DNA from 4 places in the Staphylococcus saprophyticus subsp. saprophyticus ATCC 15305 genome. Region 3 is predicted to be linked to each of the others. Evidence: riboswitches for the same ligand, from Rfam matches in the RefSeq annotation. Region 3 holds a riboswitch; each other region holds the start of a gene.
The links. A riboswitch is a leader RNA that binds a small molecule or an ion and turns the genes downstream of it on or off. The one in region 3 is predicted to bind S-adenosylmethionine.

Region 1: it holds a riboswitch for S-adenosylmethionine, as region 3 does, so the genes downstream of both, SSP_RS09375 (methionine ABC transporter ATP-binding protein) here and metK (methionine adenosyltransferase) in region 3, are expected to answer to the same signal.
Region 2: it holds a riboswitch for S-adenosylmethionine, as region 3 does, so the genes downstream of both, SSP_RS02810 (Na+/H+ antiporter NhaC family protein) here and metK (methionine adenosyltransferase) in region 3, are expected to answer to the same signal.
Region 4: it holds a riboswitch for S-adenosylmethionine, as region 3 does, so the genes downstream of both, SSP_RS01430 (aminotransferase class I/II-fold pyridoxal phosphate-dependent enzyme) here and metK (methionine adenosyltransferase) in region 3, are expected to answer to the same signal.

The regions. Positions count from the first base shown of each region.
Region 1 is NC_007350.1:1,947,363-1,950,579, forward strand. Features, by position in the region: gene SSP_RS09370 (methionine ABC transporter permease) at 1-70, opposite strand, end outside; gene SSP_RS09375 (methionine ABC transporter ATP-binding protein) at 63-1,088, opposite strand; SAM riboswitch class I at 1,178-1,285, opposite strand; gene SSP_RS09380 (thioredoxin family protein) at 1,340-1,639, opposite strand; gene SSP_RS09385 (toprim domain-containing protein) at 1,636-2,028, opposite strand; gene gcvH (glycine cleavage system protein GcvH) at 2,294-2,674, opposite strand; gene SSP_RS09395 (arsenate reductase family protein) at 2,847-3,203, opposite strand.
Region 2 is NC_007350.1:614,835-618,051, reverse strand. Features, by position in the region: gene SSP_RS02810 (Na+/H+ antiporter NhaC family protein) at 1-1,208, opposite strand, end outside; SAM riboswitch class I at 1,324-1,424, opposite strand; gene SSP_RS02805 (flavin reductase family protein) at 1,555-2,166, opposite strand; gene SSP_RS02800 (SDR family oxidoreductase) at 2,370-3,217, opposite strand, start outside.
Region 3 is NC_007350.1:1,010,217-1,013,433, forward strand. Features, by position in the region: gene pckA (phosphoenolpyruvate carboxykinase (ATP)) at 1-729, opposite strand, end outside; SAM riboswitch class I at 896-1,007, shown strand; gene metK (methionine adenosyltransferase) at 1,118-2,314, shown strand; gene SSP_RS05030 (nuclease-related domain-containing protein) at 2,413-3,217, shown strand, end outside.
Region 4 is NC_007350.1:316,733-319,949, forward strand. Features, by position in the region: gene SSP_RS01420 (PTS transporter subunit IIC) at 1-445, shown strand, start outside; gene SSP_RS01425 (transglycosylase SLT domain-containing protein) at 971-1,702, shown strand; SAM riboswitch class I at 1,803-1,911, shown strand; gene SSP_RS01430 (aminotransferase class I/II-fold pyridoxal phosphate-dependent enzyme) at 1,970-3,127, shown strand; gene SSP_RS01435 (D-lactate dehydrogenase) at 3,153-3,217, shown strand, end outside.

The sequences.
Region 1 (3,217 bases), 940 kb from region 3:
AAACTTCTTCCCAGCTTACGTTTGGCATTGTAAACATTTCTCGGAGGATATCGCTTAATGAATTACCCATGTTTAACCACCTCCACAGATACATGTTGTGCCTCTAAATCATTTTTGAATTTTTCAAATTTTTCTGAATTTGCAACGGCAAATTGTATGATTAAAAATCCGATAGAACCGTCTTTTGTATGTTTAATATTAGCTTCCAAAATATTGACATCTAAATTGTGTGTCTTCGTTATGTATGACACTAATGGTTCCGTTGCGTTGTTCCCAGTAAAATTCAAACGCACAACGTAATCATTTTCATTAAGTGACACGAGTTCACTAATTGATTCGTCGAAGTCATCATTTAAGTCATCCTTCACAAAGCGTTTTGTCACATCGTGTTGTGGATTTTCGAATACACTTGAAACTTTGCCTTGTTCTATCACTTTACCATTTTCCATTACTGCAACTTCATCGCAAATACGTCTAATGACATGCATTTCATGTGTAATAATAACGATGGTTAAGTTTCTTTCTTCTTTTATTTTCAATAATAGTTCTAAGATTTCATCTGTTGTCTGTGGATCTAATGCACTTGTCGCTTCATCACATAATAATACAGATGGTTCGTTAGCTAATGCTCTCGCAATACCCACACGTTGTTTTTGCCCACCTGATAATTCTGAAGGATAAGCATCTTCTCTCCCTTTCAATCCGACCAATTCCACTAACTCAAGCGCACGTTGCTTGGCTTCTTGTCGTGAAATCCCTGCGATTTCTAATGGGAATGTAATATTGTTTAATACAGTACGTGACCATAATAAATTGAAATGTTGAAAAATCATACTCACTTTTTGACGTTTTTTTCTTAAGTCCGATTTTGATAGCTTACCTATAGTGTCACCATCTATAATAACGTCTCCTGATGTTGGTTGCTCAAGATGATTTAAAAGTCTTATTAATGTACTTTTCCCCGCACCTGAAAAACCAACAACACCAAAAATTGAGCCTGATTGAATACTTAAATCAACATGATCTACAGCAAGTACGTCCTGTTTTTTCGTTTTGTACCTTTTGACTATTTGATTTAACTCAATCATTCTGTTGCCTCCTCGTATTGCTTTGTTTCAATTAAATAAAAAATGCTTTCCCTATGTTCATTGAAGAATAGAGAAAGCAACGTTTGCTTCTCTCATCTTCTAAAGTTTCTATGAACTTTATGTGAATTGGCACCATTTCTGTTACAGACGGTTGCCGGGCTTCAAAGGGCACATCCCTCCACCTCTCGTGATAAGAGTTTCGTTATTTAATTATTTTTAATCCTACCATCGCACTAATGATTCGTCAATAATTATTTTAAATTTTCTAACAAATTAGGGACGGATTGAAATGCGTAAATTCTTTTTTGCTCTTCACCTTTTGACATCAACATCAACACAGGTACAGATTGTATTTCATGTTCCTGACTAAAATCTGGATGAAAATTCAAATCGATTTTAGTAATTGGTAATTTTAATATTTCATTAGCAATGTCTAACATTCTTTCAGAAACTTTACAGGTACCACATGTCGGTGTGTATCCAAATATAAGATATTTTTCCTGATTTATATGTTCATCTATATTGACGCGTTGTTGATTTGTTACCTTCATGTTAATAAACTTACCCTTTCAGCTATATAATCCAATTTCGCTTTAGCTACTTTTTCTTCATCCTTTACCGTAAACCCATGCTTTTCAAGCACTCTGGATAAATATCGTTTAGGACAACGTGCAACCTCACAATATTGTTTATCTATTCTTATATGTCTACTTTCACTTAAATATCGTTTAAACCATTTTCGAATTTTTTCACCTTCATCATCGGCATCGACAAGTATATACACTTGTTTATCGTATAATGTATCAATCATTTCATCAATTTTATCGACACCCATCGTACCATTAGTACAAATAATATCGATTGGTTGATCGATTACTTGTTTTACCCGCTTTTTGTCTGACTTTCCTTCTACAATAATTACTTGGTTTAGTATCGCCATGACATCCACCCTCTAAATGTTGATAGTAAATTTCTCTATTTAGTTCTTCACAATACTGAGTGACCATAAACATCCTTTACAGTTTTCTAATTTCATCTTATTATGGCAATCCATTTTTGTCAGCTAAATACACTTACCTACAACAAATGACTACGTCTGCATTTACAAAGTCTTAACAATTTTTTGATTAGTCTCATTTGAATATAGATAAAAAAAGGTAAAATAAAAACTCCAAGATAGTTATATCATGGAGTTCTATGTAATATTATTCACCAATCATTTCAGAATATTGTTCTGCTGACATTAATTCCTCTAATTGACTTTCGTCACTTAATTCAACTTTTACCATCCAAGCTTTTTCGTAAGGTGATTCATTTACGAATTCTGGACTGTCTTCTAGTTCTTCATTAGATTCTAAAACTTTACCTGATACTGGCGCATAAAGTTCTGAAACTGTTTTTACGGACTCAACACTACCAAACGTGTCGCCTTCATTAATTTCATCATCAACTTCTGGTAATTCAACGAATACGATATCGCCAAGTTCACCTTGTGCATATTCAGTGATACCAATTGTTACTGTATTACCTTCAACTTTTACCCACTCATGTTCTTTAGAATATTTTAATTCACTCGGTACTGCCACGAGAATCCCCTCCTAAATGTTTTTACATATTAATGATGCCATATGAATAGCATACAATCAACTATTTAATGGCATCTTTAAATTATTATAATGTTTTCGAAAAACACCGGTAAAGCGTTTTCATTATTTTGTCAAAATAATAGTCCAACGTAATTTAATCACCTTTATTATTTTATGACAACCAAGTTGCTTTATATTCGTCTTCTTTAAATCCAACAGTTACTTTGTCACCTGAAATCGCTAGCGGTCTTTTAACCAACATGCCATTGGCAGATAATAAATCTAACTTTTCATCATCTGTTAAATCTTTAAGTTTATCTTTTAAACCTAATTCACGATATTTAGCGCCATGCGTATTGAACAATTTATTAATATCGATATCAGTTACTTCTAGTATTTCTTTAAACTCATTTTTAGTTGGTGTATGCTGTACGATATCTATGGGTTCAAAACTCACACCGTAATCTTGTAAAAATTTAGCTGCTTTTTTACAAGTTGTACAATTAGGATATTGGTAAAATTTTATCATGATTCTGTACCTCC
Region 2 (3,217 bases), 400 kb from region 3:
ACCAATTCAAACGGTGATATAGATGCCACACCTGCTGCTGCAATAAGCTGTGGACTATACGGTAATAGTCCTTGGAAACAGCTTGCAAACATATCTAGAATACTTGCTGATTTACGCGGATCTACACCATATTCATCTGAAATGTCTTTAGCTAATGGCCCTGCCATTAATATAGAAATCGTATTATTAGCAGTTGAAATATCGGCCACACTCACTAAGCCAGCAATTCCTAGTTCTGCGCCACGCTTAGATTTCACTCTATTACGCACAAAATTAAGTAACCATGTAATACCACCATTGTGTTGTATCAATGCCACTAGACCACCAATTAATAGTGCAATAATGGCAATATCCTCCATGCCAATAATCCCTTTAGAAATAGAGCTTAATAACCCAATCCAATCAAAGGTACCATAAAATAAACCTATAATTGCTGAAAGTATAATACCGCCAATAAGTACAATAATAACGTTGACGCCGAATAATGCGAGTATGAGTACAAATAAATAAGGTACTACTTTTATAAGATCATAATCGTAGCTCTTAGATGCATCAATTTGTGCTCCATTTGTTAAAAACCAAAGTACAATGACAGTAAATATGGCACCAGGTAACACGATTTTGATATTCACCTTAAACTTATCACTCATTTTTGTTTTTTGAGTTCTTACCGCAGCTATCGTTGTATCTGAAATCATTGATAAATTATCACCAAACATCGCCCCACCTACGACCGTCGCCATAGTGATGGCTGCAGAGACATCCGCCTGTTGGCTTAGTCCAAAGCCAACAGGCGCTATAGCTGCTACAGTGCCCACGGATGTACCCATAGAAAGTGACACGAACATACATATCACGAATAAACCTACAATGATTAAATTCTCAGGAATCAAAGATAGTCCCAAATTCACTGTAGATTTTACGCCACCCATATCTTCAGTTGTTTGCGAAAACGCTCCTGCTAATAAGAAAATGAGCATCATTAGTATAATATTGGAATGTCCTGCACCCTTAGTAAAAATTTCAACTTTCTTTTGAAATGATTCTTTTCTATTTAATACAAGTCCCACAATTGTCGCTACTAGTATCGCAACATTTAGGGGCATTGTAGTGAAATCGCCGGTAATGATACCAACACCTAAAAACATACCCACAAAAATAATTAAAGGTATCAGTGCCCATGCATTACCTTTCTTTGTCTCCTCCATACAAAACCAACTTTCCTTTAAGTTCAAACAGAACATCAATTTTTCTACCATTAAATAAACTTACTCAAATAAAAAACTCTTTCCAATTGAAGAAAGAGTAAACTTTGTACATTTATTCTTATCTTCTAGCATAAATGATGCTACTGGAATTGGCACACGCATAATCATGTTGCCGAAGTATCCACAGGCCAGTCCCTCCACTTCTCTTGATAAGTTATTTAATTTATTTTTCACAGTACAATATTAAATTAGTTTCGTCAATTACTGTTTTAAATTCTTGCTTAAACTTTAACAAATCTTAACAATTAGCTGATGAGCTAATGACTTCAGTCTTATCATTTATAAATTACTCTGTTGGTCGATTAATCGTAAATGATTGTCCTAATGCTGCATAATCATTTCCAGCTAAACGTGCCACAGGCGCTAATGCTTGTGCATCTATTTTACTATCATCAAAGTAAACTGCCTCATCAATGTGATACATCACAACCTCACCAATGATTAAATCTGATCCTTCTTGAGCATCGCCTAATGTAACGATTTGATTTAGTTTGCATTCCATTCGAATTTTGGCTTGTTCCACACCTGGTACAGGCACGACTTCTGATTTCACACATGTCAACTGCGTTCTTTCTAATTCATTTAGTGTTCTGTCTATAGGTGCAGCCGTTTTATTTTTTTGTTCTACAGTCATTTCATCTGTAATATGAACTACAAATGAGCCTGTTTCTTCAATATTTAACGATGTATCTTTGCGCTTTCCTTGTGAACGTGCAGTAGAAATCATAATCATAGGAGGTGCGCTGCATACAACATTAAAAAAACTGAACGGTGCAGCATTTAAATTCCCATCTTTATCCTGTGTTGTCACAAATGCAACTGGTCTTGGAATAACACTACCACTTAATAATTTATAATTCTGTTGTTTCGTTAATGTGTTTGCGTTATATTGTTTCATCCACATTTATACTCCTTTTAAAAATAATAAAAAAGCGAGACAGAAACCAAACATTGAATTTGATTTCTCAATCTCGCCCATATAACGTCGGCTATATGACTCATTGTAATATTCGCTTATCAATCTAGAAGTCACAGGGTTTAGATGATACAACTTTAATGTGATTGAATCATCTCCACATTAGCTGTGACGTTTCATATAACCTAGTCTAACTGAGTACCACCTGTCACACCATATACTTGACCTGTTGTATAACTGGATTCTTCAGCTGCCAAGTGTACATATGTGCCTGATAATTCTACAGGTTGACCTGCTCTGCCCAAGACTTCCTTTTGTCCAAAGCTCGGAATTTTAGATTGCGGTTGACCGCCAGAAATTTGTAATGGTGACCAAAATGGTCCTGGCGCAACACAATTCACACGAATGCCTTTCGCACCGAGTTCTTCGGATAGACTTTTCGTTAATGAAATAATCGCAGCTTTTGAAGCAGCATAATCATGTAAAATTGGGCTTGGATTGTAACCTTGAACTGAAGAGGTCAGCGTAATGGTTGCACCAGCTTGTAAATAATCTACTGCTTTTTGAACTGTCCAAAATATTGGATAAACATTCGTCTCAAATGTTTCTGAAAACGAAGCTGTGTCAAAACCTTTTATGCTTTCTCTATATTGTTGATGACCGGCGACGATGGTTACATTGTCTAACCCGCCAAGTTCGTTGTAAGCTGTTTCAACTAAATCGTAATTAAATTGTTCATCTCTAATGTCACCTGGAATTAAGACAGCTTTTCTTCCTGCTGCTTCAATGACTTGTTGTACTTCTTCTGCATCTTGTTGTTCTGCTGGAAGATAATTAATTGCTACATCAGCGCCTTCCTTAGCGTAAGCAATAGCTGCTGCTCTGCCTATAGCTGAGTCTCCACCAGTAACTAACATTTTATAATCATTTAAACGACCATAACCAGTATAGGATGTTTCACCGCAATCAGGCTTTGGATCTAACTTACTTTGTAAACCTGGAACTGGTTGTTCTTGTTTTGGAAAATCTTTAT
Region 3 (3,217 bases):
TGTCTTTCCAGTACCTGATAAACCAAAGAATAGAGCTACGTCGCCTTTTTCGCCAACATTTGCTGAACAATGCATACTCATAATGTCGTCTTTAGGTAGTAAGTAGTTTATTACGGAGAAGATTCCTTTTTTCATTTCACCAGCATATTCAGTTCCACCTATTAGGATTACTTTATGTTTAAATGATGTGATAATGAAGGTTTCTGAATTTGTACCATCTATGGATGGGTCTGCTTTGAAGTGAGGTGCAGAAATAATAGTGAAGTTTGGTTTGATTTCTTGAGCTTCTTCATTTGTACTTGGACGGATGAACATGTTTTGAGCGAACAAATTATGCCAAGCCAATTCATTAACAACAGTGAGTTTTAACTGTGAATCTTCATCGCTACCTGCATAACCGTTAAAAACATAAAGCTCATCTTTCTTATCAAGATAGTTTAATACTTTATCATATAAATTTAGAAATTTTTCTTCTTCGATAGGTTGGTTTATGTTGCCCCAATCGATGTCATCTCTATAAGATGGCTCAGTGACAATAAACTTATCTTTTGGTGAACGACCAGTATATTTACCAGTTTTTGCATTGATGGCGCCTAATTCCGTTAGTTCGCCTTCATTATTTTCTAAAATTTTATTATACAACTGAGTTGTAGATAATTGAAATAATGAAGATTGCTTGTCTAAAATGCTTTCAATTTTGCTTGTATAAGTGTATGTATCTACCGCCATACTTGATCCCTCCACGCTATTTAGTTGATGTAAGCCTTTACAATTACAGAGTATAACATATATAGATTAATAGTCCACACCAATTTCAAAGGAATTTTAAATAAATATTAATAAATGTAAAATTGACATTATATGTTAGATTAGGTACTATATAAATTAACGGATTCTCTTATCCTGAGTGGCGGAGGGACATGGACCCAATGAAGCCCAGCAACCTCTTCTTAATTGAAGAAAGGTGCCAAACCGTTTGCAGACAAATAGCGTCTGAACGATAAGAGCGAATGGACGTATAAAGGGCCTTCTCTCTATTTACTATAGTGTAGAAGGCCTTTTTTAATGAGCTCAACAGAGAGAGAATTTTCGTAATTTAAAACTAAAGGAGCAAATTATGACATATAATAAAAGATTGTTTACTTCAGAATCTGTAACAGAAGGGCATCCGGACAAGATTGCTGATCAAGTATCGGATGCGATTTTAGATGAAATTTTAAAAGATGACCCAAATGCACGTGTGGCTTGTGAAACGACTGTAACCACAGGTATGGCTTTAATTTCAGGAGAAATTTCAACAACAACTTATGTTGATATACCAAAAGTAGTTAGAGAAACAATTAAAGAAATAGGTTACACACGTGCGAAATTCGGTTACGACAGCCAAACGATGGCTGTATTAACAGCAATTGACGAACAATCTCCTGACATCGCACAAGGTGTAGATACAGCTTTAGAATATCGCGACGAAGCTTCTGAAGCGGAAATTGAAGCTACGGGTGCAGGAGATCAAGGCTTGATGTTTGGTTATGCAACTAATGAAACAGATACGTATATGCCGTTACCCATTTTCTTATCACATCAGTTAGCTAAACGTTTATCTGACGTACGTAAAGATGAAATTTTAAAATACTTGCGTCCTGATGGAAAAGTTCAAGTGACAGTTGAATATGATGAACAAGATAAACCAGTTCGAATAGATACTATTGTTTTATCTACACAACATGCTGAAGATATTGAATTGGATCAAATTAAAGATGATATTAAAACACACGTTATTTATCCAACAGTGCCAGAGTCATTATTAGATGAACAGACGAAATTTTATATTAACCCAACTGGTAGATTTGTAATCGGCGGTCCTCAAGGAGATGCAGGACTAACAGGTCGTAAAATCATCGTGGACACATATGGTGGATATGCACGTCATGGTGGTGGATGCTTCAGTGGTAAGGATCCAACTAAAGTTGACCGCTCAGCTGCATATGCTGCACGTTATGTAGCTAAAAATATTGTTGCAGCTCAATTGGCTGAAAAATGTGAAGTACAATTAGCGTATGCGATTGGTGTTGCTGAACCGGTTTCAATTTCAATAGATACATTTGGTACTGGTAAAGTCAGTGAATATGAATTAGTAGAAGCTGTAAGAAAACATTTTGATTTAAGACCTGCCGGAATTATTAAAATGCTTGATTTAAAACATCCAATTTATAAACAAACAGCTGCATATGGTCATTTTGGACGTACTGATGTGCTATTACCATGGGAAAAATTAGATAAAGTTAACTTATTAAAAGATAGTGTCAAAGCTTAAACTGAGACAAAATGTTTAAATTTTAAACTTTACTATCGAATACGATGCGCATATCTATTATAATTAAGTTACTGAACACATAAAGGAGCGTTTTTGTTATGAATTCATTTGGACCAATAGAGATTGGTTTAATCGTGGCAATTGTCGTAGCAGTCATTTGTTTGATTTTATTTATTGTTGCTTTAAAAAGTAAGAAAAAAGCGCAAGAAAAAGTTGAAGCGCAATATAAATCAAGAGAGCAACAACTGAGCGATGAGCATGAAGAAGAGCTAGAAAAAGAAAGAATTGAAAATAAAAAAACGGTAACAAAACAAAAAGAAGAATATACGGCTGTGGTTAATTCTAAAGATAGAGAAATTGATGCATTAAAATTATTCTCTAAAAATCAAAGTGAATATGTAACTGATATGAGATTAATAGGTATTCGCGAACGACTTGTAAATGAGAAAAGAATTCGTCCAGAAGATATGCATATTATGGCAAATATTTTTTTACCAAGGAATGAGTTTGGTGATGTGCAACGTATCAGTCACTTAGTCCTAACACGTACAGGTTTATATATCATTGATTCACAATTGCTTAAAGGTCATGTGTATAATGGCGTAAGTGCTGCACAATTTAAAGAACAGCCGATGATGGAACAAGTATTTAATACATTAGATCTTGATGGTCAAGTTCCACAAACACTTGTCTTAGATCAAAATGAAGATAAAGATGCTTTATCATTTGTTAATTACACGACGCATTTAGATGAAATTGAAAGACTTGCTGGTGATATCCAAACAGAATTAAATTTAAAATTTACACCAACAACTATCTTATACTTCAACCCTAAAAATGATGGCGATGTTACGATTACAAATTATGCACAAAGTTCAAATTCAAAAGTTTTAGTAGGACCAG
Region 4 (3,217 bases), 690 kb from region 3:
AGCTATTGGTATCAATGGCTTAGCTGCAGGTTCAGCTTCACTAGGTATTGTTGCGTGTGAAGGTGCATTAGTAGCAGGCACACTTAAAATAAATAGAGCGGGTGTACCACTTACGATATTCTTAGGTGGCGTCAAAATGATGATTCCGAATATGGTCAGACATCCTATTATATTGTTACCTATTTTTACCAATGCGCTTATTACAGGTTTAGTTGGTGGGTTAATTGGTATTGGAGGTACAAAGGAATCAGCTGGTTTTGGTATTATCGGACTAGTTGGACCGATCAGTGCTTTTAGATTTATGGAACATTCAATAATATTGAATTTAGTTTTTGTGTTTATTGCATTTTTTGTCGTACCATTTGTTATGGGGTATTTAATTAATACGTTATATATGAAGATATTGAAAATATATGATAGAGAAATCTTCAAGTTCTTAGCGTAAGGTTACACAATTTGCTTAAAATGTGTGTCATATTTTGTAATAAAGCATAAGGTTGTCGTTACATAAAAAAATATAAAATGATTAAAAAAGGCCACCCATCAGTGGTCTTTTTTTAATTTAAACAAAAAAATTTGCAAGTTTTACTCCAAAATATAATTTTTTTGTCTTTTTGTTATTTTACAGTTATGTAACAAAAGTGTGATTTGTAATATTTCAGAATATATGATTTTCTTAAATGTAAATTTATTTAATCGCTTTATATCATATACTCATATAATATCCTTTTATCTATCAATAGTTATTTAGCATTACAAAATAAAACAAATATGTCGTAATGTTACAAAGTGGAATTTGATTTGTAACGTTTTGTTAAGTAAGTGTAATATAACTGAACGAAATTTATGGTATATTATTTGTGGCGAAAAGATAAGACATTAAATTTAAAAGATTTCAGCACATACGATAAATAATTTAACGAAAATATAATTTAACTTAAAAAGAAATTAATTGGAGGATTTTTTTATTATGAAGAAAACAATTTTAGCATCATCATTAGCAGTAGCATTAGGTGTAACAGGATATGCAGCAACAGCTGATCACAATCAAGCGCATGCATCAGAAGAAAATATCGACCAAGCGCATTTAGCTGACTTAGCTCAAAACAACCCAGAGCAATTAAATGAAAAACCATTACACGCTGGTGCGTATAACTATGATTTCGTATTAGGTGGAAACGAATATACTTTCACTTCTGATGGCCAAACTTGGTCATGGAATTATACAACTGCAGGTGCTCAAAGTGCATCTTCTAACACTATCCAAGATGTAACTGCTCAAGCAACTACACACACTAACGAAACTTCAGCTAACGAAGTTCGTACACAACAACAATCAAGTAACACTGAAGTAGCAGCTGTTGAAGCGCCTAAAGCTTCATCTAACACAAACGTTCAAACTGCACAAACAAGTACTTCAACTAAATCAACAACTACAACAACTACAACATCAACATCAAGTATTGATGCAATTGCTAATCAAATGGCAGAACGTACTGGTGTATCAGCTTCACAATGGAAAGGTGTTATCCAACGTGAAAGTGGCGGTAACGCAAATGCTGTTAATGCTTCATCAGGTGCATACGGATTATTCCAATTATTAGGCCATGGTGAACATGCAGGTATGTCAGTTCAAGATCAAATGGATAAAGCTGTTGAAGTTTATAATAACCAAGGTGCTGGAGCATGGGTTGCTTGGTAAGATTTAATTATATAGACAAAGAGTGACTCTTTAGAGTCGCTCTTTTTTTGCATTGACATGTTTGAATATTCTGATAAAATTAATAGTAATTTAAAAGCAAAACTTATCCAGAGAAGTTGAGGGAATTGGCCCTGTGAAGCTTCAGCAACAGACTTTGTAAAGAAGTACTGTGCTTCGTCCAACAAGTAATACTACTTGAAAGATAGGTGACATGTAAACTATATGCCACTTTCGTAGGTATATAGTTTTTTTATTAGGAGGACTTTGATGGTGATTTCGGATAGATTAGCACAAGTACCAGATAGTTATTTTGCAAAAACGATGGGGCAGCCTGTTGAACATGGGCCGTTACCTTTAATTAATATGGCGGTAGGTATACCAGATGGAGAAACACCAACAGGGATTATTGATTGTTTTACAGATGCATTGCGAGAGCCTAATAATCAAAAGTATGTAGCATTTCATGGTAAAGAGACTTTTAAACAAGCGATTGTAGATTTTTATCAAAGGCAATATGATGTCGTGTTAGATAAAGACGATGAAGTCTGTATTTTGTACGGAACTAAAAATGGTTTGGTAGCTTTACCATCTTGTATTGTTAATCCTGGTGAAAATGTACTACTACCAGATCCAGGTTATACAGATTATAAGGCGGGTGTCTTATTAGCTGATGCACATCCACAACCGCTCGTATTAGAACCACCATATTACTTGCCTCAATGGGATAAAGTGGATAGGGATATATTGAAAAATACGCGATTAGTCTATTTAACGTATCCAAATAATCCTACTGGATCAGTAGCTACACAAGCTGTATTTGATGAGGCTGTAGCGCAATTTAAAGGTACAAAGACTAAAATAGTTCATGATTTTGCGTACAGTGCATTTGGGTTTGATCATAAAAATCCGAGTATTTTACAAACAGAAGGTGCAAAAGATTTAGCGATTGAAGTATTTTCATTATCTAAAGGATATAATATGTCCGGTTTTAGAGTTGGATTTGCAGTAGGCAATAAAGATATGATTCAAGCGTTGAAAAAATATCACACACACACGCATGCGGGTATGTTTGGTGCGTTACAAGATGCAGCGACCTATGCATTGAATCACTATGATGATTTCTTGGACGAACAAAGTAATATTTTCAAACAACGTAGGGATACTTTTGAAGCGAAGTTAAAGGAAGAAAATATTCCATTTGAACCGATGAAAGGTGGTATATTCTTGTGGCTAAAAACGCCGCCAAATTTTGATGGGGAATCATTTGTTGACTATTTATTACAAGAGCAATCCATACTTGTTGCACCGGGTATTCCGTTTGGTGAACATGGTAAAAACTATGTGCGTATATCATTAGCGCTTGATGATGAGCAATTGAAAGTAGCTGCCGAGAGAATCCAATCTCTGAGACATCTGTATGAATAACATTAATTTTAAAGGGGATGCTAACATGACGCGTATAAAACTTTTTGGCGTTAGAAATGAGGATAAAGCTTTCATTGAAGCTTGGTCTAA